Regions from separate parts of the Roseateles sp. genome, predicted to be linked through region 1. Evidence: riboswitches for the same ligand, from Rfam matches in the RefSeq annotation. Region 1 holds a riboswitch; the other holds the start of a gene.

Region 1 (8,120 bases):
GCAGCCACTTCGACCCCGATTGCGTGCGTGTCTTCTTTGAGCGCTGGGACGAGGTGCTGGACATCCGCCAGCGCTTCCAGGACGAAGACTGAGCCCTCAACTGCGGGGCCTGCTAACCTGTCGGCTCCACCCAGGAGATGCCATGTTGCCCCGCTTGAACTCGCGCCCAGCATTCGATCGACCCACCCCTCGCGCGACCCGGCGGATCGCGTGGCCACTGCGCCTGGCCCTCAGCCTCGGTCTGATGGGCGGCGCCCATGCCGAGCCCGTCGGCGAGGTCGACACCGCCTTCAAGCTGATCGGGCCCGACCACAAGGTGGTCGTCGACGCGCACGAGGACCCCAAGGTCGCGGGCGTCACCTGCTATGTGTCACGCGCCAAAACCGGCGGCATCAAGGGCGGCCTGGGCTTGGCCGAGGACAAGGCCGAGGCCTCGATCGCCTGCCGCCAGACCGGGCCGATCAGCTTCGCCAAGCCCCTGGCGCGGCAGGAGGAGGTGTTCAACGAGCGCATTTCTCTGGTGTTCAAAAAGCTGCGCATCGTCCGCATGGTCGACAGCCGCCGCAACACCCTGGTCTACCTGACCTATTCCGACCGTCTGATCGACGGCTCGCCGCAGAACAGCGTGACCGCCGTGCCAGTGGACCGGGCCACGCCGATTCCGCTGAAGTAAGAACCGGTCAGCGCCGCAGCGGCAAGGGAAACGCCGCCAGGCTGGCATGGCCGTCTTTCGACAGGGCCTGCACGCCGAACACCACATTGTCTTTGGACAGGTTCTTGAGCGTGTGGCGGGCGACCCGGCCCAGGTCCTGATGATGCTGCCAAACGGCCGAGTCGGTATGGCGCCAGACGATGCGGTAGCCGGCCACCTCGGATTCGGGCGCCAGGGTCCAGCTGAGGGTGCTGTCGTTGCTGAGCTCGGTGGCGTCCAGGCGCACGTTCTGCGGCGCGGCGGGCGCCAGCGCCAGCGTCGCCAGGCCGGCGGCATTGATGCGGGCGACATTGGCCACGTAGGCGAAATCGACGAACTCGGGCAGGTCGCCGTAGCGCACGCCGTTCTCCTCGCGCAGGTTCTGGTGCTGGTGCGCAAAGTTCTCGAAGGGCTCGGAGAAGCGCACCGCGGCATAGCCGCGTTCGAGGAAGGGCAGGTGGTCGCCGCCGCGCAGATAGCGGTCACGGCGCTGGATCAAGTTGACGGTGAAGCCAGGCAGGTAGCGCTCGCCGGCGGCTTTCAGATGGCGGCCCAGCTGGTGGGTGGGCAGGTCTTCGCTGCCCCCGGCCAGCACCAGCTGCTGCAGCGCTTCACGCGCGGCCTCGTTGGCGCGCGCCTCGGCATCGGGCGTGGGCGTGTTGGCGCGGGCGGCCACCAGCATGCGCAGCAGCGGGTCCAGGCCGTCGGCAAACAGGCGCAGCTGGCGCTCGTCCACCTGGCCGGCATCGCCGCGCGGGCTGCCGATGATGTCGTTGGTGATCATGGCCTCGATGGGCAAGCCCTGGCGCCGCGCCTCGCGCGCCCAGTGGGTGGCGCCCAGCAGACCCTGCTCTTCACCCGGCACGGCCATGAAGACCAGGGTCGCTGGAAAGCGGTGGCCGGCCATGGCGCAGGCCAGCTCCATCACCGCGGCCACGCCCGAGGCGTCGTCGTTGGCACCGGGCGAGGCGCCCTCGGCATCCATCACATCGCCGTTGCGCGAGTCGTAGTGGCCGCTGACCACCAGCAGGCGCTGGGCCGCCGCCGGCGCGGTGCCGGGCAAGGTGGCCACCACATTGACCAAGGTGGCCGGGCGCGGCATGCGGTTGCCGGCGGGCTCGACAAAGCTGTCCAGGCTCACCTGCAGGCGGCCGCCGCTGCGTCGCGCGCACTGCTCCAGCTCGGCCTGGATCCAGCGCCGCGCGGCGCCGATGCCGCGCTGCTCCGATTCGGTCTCGGACAAGGTGTGGCGGGTGCCGAAATCGACGAGGCGACGGATGCGCTGCTCGATGCGCGGCGCCGAGATCTCGGCCAGGATCTGCTGGACCCGCGGGTCCAGCGGCGCCGGTTGAGCGACCGCACCCATCATCATCACGCCGCCCAGGGCCGCTCCCAAGATCCAAGCACGCATGCACATCAACCAGTCATCCTGGCCCCAAAAACGAAGGCCCTGATTCTGCGAGCTTTGCGCCAGCGCCGCTCGGCAAGCGCGACAAAGCCCCCCCGGCATTTGCCCCTAGAGCCAGGGCCACATCGGCCACCTACACTGCGCACCGGATTCAGGAGAGTGCAGGCCCACCCGGGCCCTGCCGCCGAAGGCGCAAGCTCCCATACTCGCTCAGGCCCCGTACTGGATCCGTCAACAAGCCGAATGCTGGAGAGAGCGGCCCGCGCAGACGATGTGCGAGCCGCCACCGAAGGAGCAAGGCCATGCCCCCGGGGCGCGGCTGAATCTCTCAGGTAACAGGGACAGCGGGAGCGGCGCGCGTCTAGCGCACGCTCTGCCATTGCCCGATCTGTGCTCTGCCCGGCTCGCGCCCCACCCTGGGGTGCCTCACCTGCCTGGAACGAAACACAGCCCGCGCTGGGCCTGAGCGCACGCCTGCGCGTCTCACTCAACGGTCTGTTTGTCTTGTTTCAGGAGTGCACACATGCACGCAATCGTCCTGGGCGCCGGAGTCACCGGCGTCACCACCGCCTGGTATCTGCGCCAATCGGGTTTTGAAGTCACCGTGATCGACCGCCAGCCCGCGGCCGGCCTGGAAACCAGCTATGCCAACGGCGGCCAGATTTCCGTCTCGCATGCCGAGCCCTGGGCCAACCCAGGCGCGCCGCTCAAGGTCTTGAAATGGCTGATGAAGGAGGACGCGCCCCTGCTCTTCCGCCTGCGCGCTGACCCGGCCCAGTGGCGCTGGGGTCTGCAGTTCCTGCGCGAATGCACACCGGGCCGCACCGCCCATAACATCCGCAACATCGTCAACCTCGGCCTCTACAGCCGCGAGCAGCTGCAGCGCCTGCGCGCCGCCACCGGCATCGCCTACGACCAGCGCCAGCAAGGCATCCTGCACTTCTACACCAGCGAGCAGGAGTACGCCGCTGCGCAGGAGCCGGCCCGCATCATGCGCGAGCAAGGCTGCGAACTGGACATGAAAACGCCCGAGGAATGCGTGGCCATCGAGCCGGCGCTGGCGCAATGCCGCGCGCAGATCGTCGGCGGCAGCATGACGCCCAGCGACGAGTCGGGTGACGCCCATCGCTTCACCCAGGCACTGGCCGCCCTGGCCGCGCAGGCCGGGGTGAAGTTCCGCTACCAGACCCGGGTGCTGGGCTTCGAGCGCGAGGGCCAGGATCTGGCGCGGGTGATCGTGGCCGATGCGAACGGCGAAATCGAGCGCCTGGGCGCCGACCGCTTTGTGCTCTGCCTCGGCTCCTTCAGCCGCGGCCTGGCGCGCGAGCTGGGCGTGTCGCTCAACATCTACCCGGCCAAGGGCTACTCGATGACGCTGCCGGTGATCTCGCCCGCACACAGCTACCAGGTCTCGCTGACCGACGACGAGTACAAGCTGGTGTTCTCGCGCCTGGGCGATCGCCTGCGCGTGGCCGGCACGGCCGAGCTCAATGGCTACGACAGCACGCTCAATCTGCGCCGCTGCGAGGCCTTGCTGCGGCGCACGCGCGAGCTGTTCCCGCAGATGGTGTCGCCCGAAGGCCAGCCCAGCGGCGCCCAGTACTGGACCGGCCTGCGCCCCGCCACGCCCTCCAACCTGCCCTACATCGGCGCCAGCCGCGTTGGCCGCCTCTTCCTCAACACCGGCCACGGCACCTTGGGCTGGACGCACAGCTGCGGCTCGGCCGCGGCCCTGGCGGACCTGATCTGCGGCCGCCGGCCCGAGCTGGACTACGCCTTCTGCGGGCCTGAGGTCGATTCCTGGGCCGGCCGGGCGCAAGCCGCCACTTGAGCGAACCGGCCCAGGCCCGCCGGCGCGGGCCTTGTAAGCCGGCCGGCCTTCCTCTACCCTGAGGCCAGAGCCGAGCGGACACTTCCGCAGCGTCAGAGCCCGGCACAGCGCACGCATCCATCACCGCGCCCCCCCACAAACGCCGGGGCGCCGGAGAGTCAAGGAGACTGCCATGAGCCAGAGCCCGAACGGCGACGCCAGCCGCGCCCCATCCTCCACCGGCGCGCCCCTGTCGCCTGCGGTCGCTACCTTGCGCAGCCTGGCCCTGGTCGGCCCCGCGGCGGCGGGCAAGACCAGCTTGCTGGAGGCCTTGCTGCTGCAGGCCGGCGCCATCGCCCAAGCCGGCACGGTGGAGCGCGGCAACACCGTCAGCGATTTCGATCCGCTGGAGCGCCGCCTCCAACATTCCCTGCACAGCAGCGTGGTGCACCTGGAGCATGGCGGCGTGCGCATCCATGCGATCGACACGCCCGGGGCGGCCGATTTCATCGGCCAGTCCCTGCCGGCGCTGGAGGCGGTGGACACGGCGGTGCTGGTGCTCAACGCGCAAAGTGGCCTGGAGCCCATGGCCAGCAAGATGATGGAGACCGCCGCCCAGCGCGGGCTGCGCCGGCTGATCGTGATCAACAAGATCGATCTGGCCGAGCTCGACCTGCCGGACCTGCTGGCGCAGATCCGCACAGTGTTCGGGCGTGAATGCCTGCCGCTGAACCTGCCGGCCGAAGGCGGGCGGCGCGTGCTGGACTGTTTCTACAACATCATCGGCCAGGCCGATTTTTCCTCGGTGGGCCAGGCGCACCAGGCTTTGGTCGAGCAGGTGGTGGAGGTGGATGCCGCGTTTGTGGATCGTTATCTCAGCGAAGGCGATGTCGACCCGCGCGAGCTTCACGTGCCGCTGGAGCAGGCCTTGCGTGAGGGGCACCTGATCCCGGTCTGCTTCACCTCGGCGCGCAGCGGCGCCGGCGTGGCCGAGTTGCTTGATGTGATCGAGCGCCTGCTGCCCAACCCGGCCGAGGGCAACCCGCCCCTGTTCCTGCGCGGCGAGGGCCCCGAGGCCCTGCCCCTGCAAGCCCTGCCCGAGCCCAGCGCCCATGTGCTGGCCCATGTGTTCAAGATCATCTCCGACCCCTACCTCGGCAAGATGGGCGTGATGCGCGTGCACCAGGGCACGCTGCGCCGCCACAGCCAGCTCTTCATCGGCTCGGCGCGCAAGCCTTTCCGCGTCGGCCACCTCTTCCTGCTGCAGGGTGGCCGGCATGTCGAGGTGGAGCAGGCCCTGCCGGGTGAGCTCTGCGCCATCGCCAAGGTCGACGACCTGCACTACGACGTCGTGCTGCACGACGCGCCCGAGGATGCCCACATCCATCTGCGCCCGCTGGACTTCCCCGTGCCCGTGCATGGCCTGGCCATCCGCCCGGTGCGCCATGGAGACGAGCAAAAGCTCTGGGAACAGCTGAGCCGCCTGGTCGAAGAGGACCCCTGCCTGCGCCTGGACCAGGCCGGCCAAACGCAGGAGACCGTGATCTACGGCCTGGGTGAGCTGCACCTGCGCCTGCTGCTGGAGCGCCTGCGTGAAAGCTACAAGTTCGAGCTGCACACCCAGCCGCCCCGCGTGGCCTACCGCGAGACCATCTCGGCCGCGGCCGAAGGGCACTACCGCCACAAGAAGCAGAGCGGCGGCGCCGGCCAGTTCGGCGAGGTCTATCTGCGCGTGGAGCCGCTGGCGCGCGGCGCTGGCTTTGAGTTCGTCGACGCGGTCAAGGGCGGCACCATCCCGGGGCAGTTCATGCCGGCCGTGGAGAAAGGCGTGCGCTCGGCCCTGGACACCGGCGTCGTGGCCGGCTACCCGCTGGTGGACCTGCGCGTGACGGTGTTCGACGGCAAGCACCATTCGGTGGACAGCAAGGAGGTGGCCTTTGTCACCGCCGGCCGGCGCGCCCTGATCGCCGCAGTCCAGGAAGCGCGGCCTCTGGTGCTGGAACCCATGGTGCATCTGGAAGTCAATGCCCCGGAAGCCGCGATCGGTGACATCACCGGCGATCTCGCCGCCCGGCGCGGCCAGGTCAACGGCACCGACAGCCCCTTGCCCGGCCGCAGCATCGTGCGCGGCCTGGCACCGCTGGCCGAGCTGAGCCAGTACCAGAGCCGGCTCAACGCCCTGAGCAGCGGCCAGGGGCGCTACAGCGTGCAGCTCTCGCACTATGAAGCGGTGCCGCCCCACACCCAGAGCCAATTGATCGCTGCCTATCAGGCGCAGGAAGAAGACTGAGGCCTCAAGTGGCCGAAAGGCATCGACTCTTTATCAAGAGGTAAAAAAAGCTGCGGCAAATGCCGCGCGGGCAAGCGCAGCAGACTGCCCGCCTCAGAGAGTCGGATGAACGAGGCTTTATCATAGAGGGATGTCATCCGCCCCCCGGGACGTCGCCCAGATCCGCTTGGACAACGCGATGCGCCTGTTCGAAGAATTCGTCGCCGCCTCCATCAAGCACCCCGACCCAGCCACCTTGCGCGGCCTGGAGCGGCGCTTTGCTGAGCGCTTGCAGATCCAGCCCAGCTATTGGAGCCAGATCAAGAGCCGCTCGCGCCAGATCGGCGAGCGTCTGGCGCGCCAGTTCGAGCAGTTGTTCCACAAACCCGCCGGCTGGATGGACCAAAACCACGCCTTTGGCGCGCCTGAGCCGGCCGCCGCGGAACGTGACGCCACGCCCAGCGTGCCGCAAGACGACGACGAGCGCTTCATCGTTGGCTTGGTTTTGACCTATTACCGGCGTCACCCGCAGCGCGCCCGCACGCGTTTGCTGGACTTGCTCGGCGAAGTCCTGACCCCGCCCCAGGAAGCGACAGCGGCTGGCAAGCAGGCCGCCACCGGCCCTGGCAAGGCAGCACCGCTGCCGGTACTGCCGCCGGCGCCTGCCGTTCGCCCCCAAGCCGCGGGCGGCGGTGCCGCCGAGCTTGACGAATGGCGACGCCTGCAGCAAGGCATTGCCCCCTTGAAACCGAAAAAGTCCCGGTGATGCGACGCCGACACGGTCTGCGCACAATTCTTTATCTCTTTTGATAAAAAGTATATGCACTTGATAAACGTTCGTTTATCATTTGCTCAAGCGGCCGGCGCAAGCCAGCCGTGAAGTCCCTCCTCCCCACGTCTTTACCGGGAGCTGCCCGCCCTCGCTAGCGCCGGAGTCTGGCTTCGCACATCGTTCGCGATGCGCCTTGTCCGCCCTGCTGCCCTGCGTTGCGCCGGCTCAGTGCCCAACGCGACTCGGTACCACCGAGCCGCATCGGAAATCAAGCGTTCAGGCGCCTTGCGTCGGCTGTTCTTCAGCCGCAGCAGGCCCGGCCGCTGCATGGAGTTCGGGCCGCCTGCCGCCTTCGCAGCAGCGCCTGCCCCAAGACGGTTTCGTTCATCGGACTGCTCAGAGTCGAGCTGCCGCATGGCCGGAACTGATTCATCAACACAAGGCGCGCCAACAGCACGCCACGGAGTCCGCGATATGACCCAGTTCACCTCACCCCGTCCGCTGAATCTGCGCCTGCTGAAGCCTCGAAATCCCATCGTGGCCCATGCCCGACTGCGCCAGGCCGGCCAGCATGGTTTGCAAGGCCAAACCACGCGCCAACGCCAGGCCGGAAAGCGCGAGACACGACAAGAAATTCTGCAGATCGGCAGACCCGACCGCAGCCCATGAAATGAAGGCCCAGAGGGGCCGCAGTGGAGACCCATCATGCATTTGCGAGAACTGACCGGCCCGGATCGCTCGGCCGAAGAATTCGAGATCACCCATCAAGCTTGGCGCTGGCGAGCCGCCCGCATCTTGCTCAGCGCCAGTGCTGGGCTGACCCATTTGGCCGTGCTGCTGAACCAGGTGCGCCGCGTCAGCCGCCGCCGGCCCGAACTGGAGTTCTATGCCGAAGCCGGTGCCCCTGAGGGCGCCCTTTTCGCCGACGGTCAGCGGGTCGGCACTCTTCCGGGAGTGAGTCGTCTTTAGCGACGCTCAACTGCCCCGATGCCACTTGCGCGGTATGCATTGATCGCAGCGAGGCGAATGTCCGCAAGGGCTGTGCGCAAAAGTGCACAGCCCTTGCATCAGGACCCCGCCCTGTGGCGGCAACTGGCTTCAAGATGGAACACCGGCCGCCGATATACGATGCAGGCACATCGTCCGAGCACTCCATGTCCGCGCCCTCCT
Region 2 (8,120 bases), 2.1 Mb from region 1:
GACGCTGGGCAGTTCCGAAGGGCTGCTCTCGGCATGGCCGGCCCAGACGCGCAGCGAACCACCATGGCTGGGCAGTTGCTCGACGTCCCAGACCGCCAGGCCCTGGGCCGCCAGGATGCGCCGCACGGTGGCAAAGCCGAGGTAGGAAAAATGCTCGTGGTAGATGGTGTCGAACTGCGCCTGCTCGACCAGCTGCTGCAGATGCGGGAACTCCAGCGTGATGCAGCCACCCGGGGCCAGCGCGGCCTTCAGCCCGGCGACGAAATCGTTGATGTCGGGCACATGGGCCAGCACATTGTTGCCGACGATCCAGTCGGCGTGGCCGCGCTCTTGCGCCAGACGCTGGGCGAACTCGCGGCCGAAAAATTGCTCGATGCTTTCGATGCCGCGCGCTCTGGCGGCCTGGGCGGTGCTGTGGGTGGGTTCGATGCCCAGGCAGGGAATGCCGCGAGCCTGCACATGCTGGAGCAGGTAGCCGTCGTTGGAGGCGATCTCCAGCACCAGAGATCCAGGCCCCAGGCCAAGGCGGTCGACGCTGCGCTCGACATGGCGGCGCGCATGTTCAACCCAGGAGCTGGAAATGGACGAGAAATAGACGTAGTCGCTCGAGAACAGGGCTTCATGCCCTTGCAACTCATCCACTTGCACGAGGCCACAGGCCTGGCAGGTGAAGACCTTGAGCGGAAAGTAGAGCTCGGGCCGATTCAGGTCCTCGGCACGCAAAAAGGCATTGGACGGCGGCGCGCTGCCCAGGTCGATGAAGACCTCATGCAGGGCGGACTGGCAATGGCGACAGCTCAGCACAAGCGAACTCCTGAGAAATGGGCCGGGTCGATCAGCGCATGTTGGCGGTCACGCGCCGAGACCTCGGTGATGGGCAGGGGCCAGGTGATGGCAAGGGCCGGGTCGTCGTGGCGCAGGCCGGCCTCGTGCTCGGGGCTGTAAGGGGCGCTGTGTTGGTAGAGCATCTGCACATCGTCGCTGAGCGTCTGGAAACCATGGGCGCAGCCCTCGGGGATGAAGACTTGCCGCTCCTGGGAACCGTCCAGCACCACACCGTGCCAGCGCAGAAAGCTTGGCGAGTCCGCACGCAGGTCGACCACGACATCAAAGACGCGGCCGGCAATGCAGCGCACCAGCTTGGCCTCCAGCGCCGGCGCATGCTGAAAATGCAGGCCGCGCACCGTGCCACGCTGGGCCGTACGGCTGAGATTACTTTGCTTGAACAGCAGACCCGGCCGGCCCAGGGCCGCGAACTCCTGCTCGCAGAACCAGCGCGTCAGGCTGCCGCGGGCATCACCGCGCGGCTGGGTCTCGATCTCCCACAGGCCGTCAATCGGGCTCGGCGAAAACTTCAAGGCCAGACCTTCCAGGGCGCGGCATTGGCCTGCCAAAGTTCCTCCAGCCGAGTCTTGTCGCGCAAGGTGTCCATCGGTTGCCAGAAGCCCCGGTGGGTGTAGGCGGACAGCTGGCCCTGGCGTGCCAGTGTCTCCATCGGACCGCTTTCCCAAACGGTGGCATCGCCCCGGTCGATCAGCTCGAGCACCGAACGCTCGAGCACAAAGAAGCCGCCGCTGACCCAGCTGCCGTCACCGAGCGGCTTCTCGGAAAACTTGCTGATGCGCTGGCCCTCGATGTCGAGCGCGCCGAAGCGCCCGGGCGGCTGCACCGCGGTCACGGTCGCCTGACGACCTTGTGCCTTGTGGAACTCGATCAGCGCCGTCAGGTCAACATCGGCCAGACCATCGCCATAGGTGAAGCAGAACGGCCCTTGGTCGGCGCCGTCGCTCAAATAATGCTGCACGCGTTTCAGGCGGCCGCCGGTCTGGGTGTGCTCGCCGGTGTCAACCAGGGTCACGCGCCAGGGCTCGCAATGCCGGTCGCGGATCTCCATGCGGTTCTCGGCCAGGTCGAAGGTGACGTCGGACATGTGCAGGAAGTAGTTGGCGAAGTACTCCTTGATCACATAGCCCTTGTAGCCCAGGCAAATGATGAAGTCATTGATGCCGTGCTGCGAATACAGCTTCATCAAATGCCACAGCACCGGCCGGCCGCCAATCTCGACCATGGGTTTGGGGCGCACCGAGGTTTCCTCGGCCAGGCGCGTGCCCAGGCCTCCGGCAAGAATCACGGCCTTCATCGCAGGGGACCCTCCATGGCTGACACGCTCCCATCCATTGCACTTGTGAACGATTCAGCATAAAGCCTGGCTGCCACGCCCAAAAGCCGGAGTCGCACCGCAGAGAGCCGCCGTCTTTGCCACAGCGGCGGCCAAAAAACTTCGGCCGAAGCCCCAAAAAGCGCCGCTACAATCCCGCCGGTCAGGAGAGAGCTTCCTCGCGGAAGCCGCCGAAGGCGCAGTGGCACTGGTGATCCCACGCTGCGAACGCTCAGGCAAAAGGACTGATAAAACGCCCGTTCACAAAACGTCGGGCGTCCTCACTGGAGAGAGACGGGTTTCGAGCCCGTCCACCGAAGGGGCAAGCTGTTGGCAATACGCCGGCGGCCAATCTCTCAGGTAAAGCGGACAGCGAGGGCATACCCACCCCACTCCTTGAGCCGGTCTCGAGGGTGTGGGCCAGATGTCTGCCCTCGAAAGTTGCCCGCCATGTCCGCTGCTGACACCTCCGCCCCCCTGCTCAAGACCCCGCTGCACGCTCTGCACATCGAACTCGGCGCCAAGATGGTGCCCTTCGGCGGCTATGACATGCCAGTGCAGTACCCGGCCGGCGTGATGGCCGAGCACAAGCACACGCGTGCCGCGGCTGGCCTATTCGACGTTTCGCACATGGGCCAGGTCCGCCTGATCGGTGACGGCGCCGCTGCCGCGCTGGAAACCATCGTGCCGGTCGACGTGATCGACCTCGGCCTGTTCAAGCAGCGCTATGCCCTGTTCACCAATGAACAAGGCGGCATCCTGGACGACCTGATGATCGCCCGCCGCCCGGACGATCTCTTTGTGGTGGTGAACGCCGGCTGCAAGGTGCAGGACATCGCCCACATGCAGGCCAAGATCGGCGCTCATCCGGAACATCGGTGCCAGGTCTTGCCTCTGCCCGAACAAGCCCTGCTGGCTCTGCAAGGCCCGCAGGCCGTGACCGCCCTGTCGCGCCTGAACGCTGACGTGGCCAAGCTGACCTTCATGACCGGCGGCTTCTTCAATCTGGACGGCATCGACACCTTCCTGACCCGCTCGGGCTATACCGGCGAAGACGGCTTCGAAATCTCGGTCCATCAAGACCAGGCCGTGGAGCTGGCCCGCAAGCTGCTGGCTCAACCGGAAGTCAAGCCCATCGGTCTGGGCGCGCGCGATTCGCTGCGCCTGGAAGCGGGCCTCTGCCTCTACGGCCATGACATCGACACCAGCACCACCCCAGTCGAAGCCTCGCTGACCTGGGCCATCCAGAAGGTGCGTCGCGCCGGTGGCGCCCGTGCCGGTGGTTACCCCGGCGCCGCCGTGGTGGACGAACAGCTCGCCAACGGCGCTGCCCGCAAGCGCGTCGGCCTGGTCAGCAGTGAGCGCATGCCGGTGCGCGAAGGCGCCAAGCTGGTCAACGCCGAGGGCGTGGAAATCGGCGTGGTCACCAGCGGCACCCTGGGCCCGACGGTGGGCAAGCCGGTGGCCCTGGCCTATCTGGCCAAGGAATTCGCTGCCCTGGGCACCGAAGTCTTCGCCATCGTCCGCGACAAGCGCACCCCGATGACGGTGTCCAGCACCCCGTTCACGCCCAACGGCTATTACCGCGGCTGAGCGGCTGAGCGCTTGAGAGTCGCTTCGGCTCATATCGCGCTTGCCCGGCCACGACCGGGCACCCTACATTTCAATTTCCTTTCCCCCACCTTCCGAAAGCAACGGAGCACCGCATGAGCACAATCAAGTACACGCCTGACCACGAGTGGGTCCAGATCGAAGCCGACGGCATCGTCACCGTGGGCATCACCGTGCATGCACAGGACGCCCTGGGCGATGTGGTGTTCGTGGACCTGCCGGCCGTGGGCAGCAGCTTCGCCGCCAAGGAAGTGGCCGGCGTGGTCGAGTCGGTCAAGGCGGCCGCTGACGTCTACATGCCGGTGTCCGGCGAAGTGACCGAAGTCAACGAAACCCTGCGCGACGACCCCTCGCTCGCCAACAGCGACCCGCTGAAGACCGGCTGGTTCTTCAAGGTCAAGCTCAGCGACGCCGCCGAGCTGGACGGCCTGATGGACAGCACCGCCTACGACGAGCTGGTCAAGAACAGCTGATGCATCTTCGCCCGCGTCATGCGGGTCGAAGCACAAACGCAAGCACAGAGACACAGAGAACACTCAGGGCTGGCCAAGGCCCCAATTTGCTCCGTGTCTCTATGTCTCTGTGCTTGCATTTCACTGATATCGGCCTGAGGCCGCCACAAGCGGCGCCGGGCCCCAAGGATTTGCCATGTTGATGTCCGCCCTGCAGCCCCTGTCGGTGCTTGAGAACGCCACCGAATTCCACGCTCGCCACATCGGCCCCGATGCCGCTGATGAAGCCGGCATGTTGTCGGTGATCGGCGCGGCCTCGCGCCGCGCCCTGATCGAAGCCGTGGTGCCGGCCAGCATCAAACGCTCGGTGGGCATGGACCTGCCGGCCGCCGCGAGCGAAGCCCAAGCTTTGGCCGAACTGAAGGCCATGGCCAGCAAGAACAAGGTGCTCAAGAGCTATATCGGCCAGGGCTACTACGGCACGCTGACCCCCGGCGTCATCCTGCGCAACATCCTTGAAAACCCCGCCTGGTACACCGCTTACACGCCCTACCAGGCTGAAATCTCGCAAGGCCGCATGGAAGCCCTGGTCAACTTCCAGACCATGGTGACCGACCTGACTGGCATGGCGATTGCCAACGCCTCCATGCTGGACGAAGCCACCGCCGCCGCCGAAGCCATGACCCTGGCCGCCCGCGTGGGCAAGAGCAAGAGTCAGGTCTTCTACGTGGCCGACGATGTGCTGCCGCAAACCCTGGAAGTGGTGCGCACCCGCGCCGAGCCGCTCGGCTTTGAGGTTCGCATCTGTAGCGGCGACGAGGCCCTGAACAACGACAGCTTCGCCGTCCTGCTGCAATACCCGGGCGTCAACGGCGAGGTGCGTGACTACGCCGACTGGATCGCCAAATACAAGGCCCGTAGCAATGGCGTGGTCATCATGGCCGCCGACCTGCTGGCCCTGACCCTGATCAAAGCCCCGGCAGAACTGGGCGCCGACATCGCCGTGGGCACCACCCAGCGCTTCGGCATGCCCATGGGCAACGGTGGCCCGCACGCCGCTTACATGGCTTGCAAGGACGAGTACAAGCGCAGCCTGCCCGGCCGCCTGGTCGGTGTTTCCATCGACGCGCATGGCAAGCCCGCCTACCGCCTGGCCCTGCAAACCCGCGAGCAGCACATCCGCCGCGAGAAGGCCACCTCCAATATCTGTACCGCCCAGGTGCTGCCGGCCGTGGTGGCCAGCATGTACGCCGTGTACCACGGCCCGCAAGGTCTGAAGCGCATCGCCCAGCGCCTGGCCTCCTTCACCGCCGTGCTGGCCCAAGGCCTCAAGGGCCTGGGCTTTGCCCTCGGCAACACCAGCGCCTTTGACACCCTGCATGTGCAAACCGGCGCGCAGACCGAGGCCATCCTGGCGCGCGCCGTGGCCGCCGGCATGAACTTCCGCCGCGCCAGCGCTGAGTCCCTGAGCCTGTCGTTGGACGAGACCACCACCCGCGCCGATCTGGCCGCCGTGTTGGCTGTGTTTGCCGACGGCAAGGCCGTGCCGGACCTGAGTGGCTTCGACAAGGGCATCGCCAGCCTGATCCCCGCCGAGCTGCAGCGCACGAGCAGCTTCATGAGCCACCCGGTCTTCAACCGCTACCACTCCGAAACCGAGATGTTGCGCTATCTGCGCGGCCTGTCGGACAAGGACCTGGCGCTGGACCGCAGCATGATCCCGCTGGGTTCCTGCACCATGAAGCTCAACGCCACGGCCGAGATGATCCCCATCACCTGGCCCGAGTTCGCCGGCGTGCACCCGTTTGCCCCGCACGATCAGCTGCAGGGTTATGCCCAGCTGAACGAACAGCTGACCGCCTGGTTGTGCCAAGCCACCGGCTACGCCGGCATCAGCCTGCAGCCCAATGCCGGCTCGCAAGGTGAGTACGCAGGCCTGCTGGCCATCAAGGCCTGGCACGAGTCGCGCAATGAAGGCCATCGCAAGATCTGCCTGATCCCCGAATCGGCCCACGGCACCAACCCGGCCTCGGCTCAGATGGTGGGTATGCAGGTCGTGGTGACCAAGTGCGACAAAGAGGGCAATATCGACCTGGCCGACCTGAAGGCCAAGTGCGAGCAGCACAGCGCCAATCTGGCCGCCATCATGATCACCTACCCCTCGACTTACGGTGTGTTCGACACCCAGGTCAAGGAAATCTGCGCCCTGGTGCGCAGCCATGGTGGCCGTGTCTATGTGGACGGCGCGAACATGAACGCCTTGGTCGGCGTGGCCGCACCGGGCGAGTTCGGCGGCGATGTCTCGCACCTGAACCTGCACAAGACTTTCTGCATCCCGCACGGCGGTGGCGGCCCGGGCGTCGGCCCGGTCTGCGTGGTGGCCGATCTGGTCCCCTTCCTGCCCACCCACCGTTCGGCTGGCTATGACAGCAAGACCGCCATCGGCGCCGTGTCCGCAGCCCCGCTGGGCAATGCCGCCGTGCTGCCGATCAGCTGGATGTACTGCCGCATGATGGCCGCCGACGGCCTGCAGGCTGCGACCGAAGTGGCCATCCTCTCGGCAAACTATGTGGCCGCCCGTCTGGCCGATGCCTACGACATCCACTTCAGCGGCAATATCGATGGCATCAAGGGCGGCGGTGTGGCCCACGAGTGCATCCTGGACATCCGCCCGCTGAAGGACGCAACCGGTGTCGGCGCCGAAGACGTGGCCAAGCGCCTGATCGACTACGGCTTCCATGCCCCCACCCTGTCCTTCCCGGTGGCCGGCACCCTGATGGTCGAGCCGACCGAGAGCGAATCCAAGTTCGAGCTGGACCGCTTCTGCGACGCCATGTTGGCCATCCGCGCCGAGATCGCCAAGGTGGCCGACGGCAGCTGGACCGCCACCGACAACCCTCTGGTCAACGCCCCGCACACCGCGGAAAGCCTGCTGGCCGCCGAGTGGACGCATGGCTACAGCCGCGAAGAAGCCGCTTACCCAGTGGCCTCGCTGCGCCGCCAGAAGTACTGGGTGCCGGTGGGCCGTGTCGACAACGTCTACGGTGACCGCAACCTGAGCTGTTCCTGCCCGCCGATGAGCGATTACGAGTAAGCGTTTCAGGACGCTCGGCATTGCCTTGCCAGAGCCGGCTTGCAGTCTGATGGACCACACCCCATCGACGCCAGCCGGCTTTTTTGTCACAAAGCTGGCCTGATGCATCGGGCCGGATTCGGATCTCACACCAACGCTTGGAGGCCTCATGGCCGTTTCAGTCTTCGACCTCTTCAAGATCGGCATCGGCCCATCCAGCTCGCACACCGTGGGTCCGATGCGTGCCGCACGCATGTTTGCGCAGCGTCTGCGCCACGAAGGTGTGCTGGACAAGACCACCCGCGTGGTCTCACAGATGTACGGCTCGCTCGGCGCCACCGGCAAGGGCCACGGCAGTGACAAGGCGGTGCTGCTGGGCCTGGCCGGCCATGAGCCGGACACGGTCGATGTCGAGCAGGTAGCGAGCTACCTCGACGCCATCCGCAGCGGCGGCCGCATCCGTCTGGGCGGCGAGCATGAGATCGAGTTCAACGAAGCCAAGGACCTGGTGCTGTTCAAGCGCCAAAGCCTGCCCTTCCATGCCAATGGCATGCGCTTCTCAGCCTTCGATGCCGAAGGCGTGGAAATCCAGCAGCGCACCTACTATTCGGTCGGCGGCGGCTTTGTCGTCAGCGACGAGGTGGCGGCCGACGGCAGCAAGCAAAAAGTCATCGCCCCCGATGCGGCCGTGTTGCCCTACCCCTTCAAATCGGGCGACGATCTACTGGTGCTGAGCAAGCAGCATGGCATTTCCATCGCCGAGATCATGCGCCGCAACGAACGCCACTGGCGCAGCGACGAAGAGACCCGCGCTGGCCTGCTCAAG

The links. Region 1 has a riboswitch for glycine ahead of ACQY39_RS24280 (D-amino acid dehydrogenase). Riboswitches for the same ligand answer to the same signal wherever they lie in the genome.
Region 2: linked by a shared signal. The riboswitch ahead of gcvT (glycine cleavage system aminomethyltransferase GcvT) and the one ahead of ACQY39_RS24280 (D-amino acid dehydrogenase) in region 1 are both predicted to bind glycine.

Annotation. Positions count from the first base shown of each region.
Region 1 is NZ_OZ253537.1:5,646,861-5,654,980, forward strand. Features, by position in the region: gene ACQY39_RS24265 (HD domain-containing phosphohydrolase) at 1-92, shown strand, start outside; gene ACQY39_RS24270 (CreA family protein) at 245-673, shown strand; gene ACQY39_RS24275 (M28 family metallopeptidase) at 681-2,102, opposite strand; glycine riboswitch at 2,242-2,334, shown strand; glycine riboswitch at 2,336-2,454, shown strand; gene ACQY39_RS24280 (D-amino acid dehydrogenase) at 2,623-3,930, shown strand; gene fusA (elongation factor G) at 4,103-6,199, shown strand; gene ACQY39_RS24290 (hypothetical protein) at 6,330-6,944, shown strand; gene ACQY39_RS24295 (hypothetical protein) at 7,425-7,619, shown strand; gene ACQY39_RS24300 (hypothetical protein) at 7,656-7,919, shown strand; gene ACQY39_RS24305 (HDOD domain-containing protein) at 8,105-8,120, shown strand, end outside.
Region 2 is NZ_OZ253537.1:3,558,041-3,566,160, reverse strand. Features, by position in the region: gene ACQY39_RS15400 (methyltransferase domain-containing protein) at 1-804, opposite strand, end outside; gene ACQY39_RS15395 (dTDP-4-dehydrorhamnose 3,5-epimerase family protein) at 798-1,358, opposite strand; gene rfbF (glucose-1-phosphate cytidylyltransferase) at 1,355-2,140, opposite strand; glycine riboswitch at 2,313-2,416, shown strand; glycine riboswitch at 2,433-2,541, shown strand; gene gcvT (glycine cleavage system aminomethyltransferase GcvT) at 2,609-3,751, shown strand; gene gcvH (glycine cleavage system protein GcvH) at 3,865-4,242, shown strand; gene gcvP (aminomethyl-transferring glycine dehydrogenase) at 4,418-7,315, shown strand; gene ACQY39_RS15370 (L-serine ammonia-lyase) at 7,464-8,120, shown strand, end outside.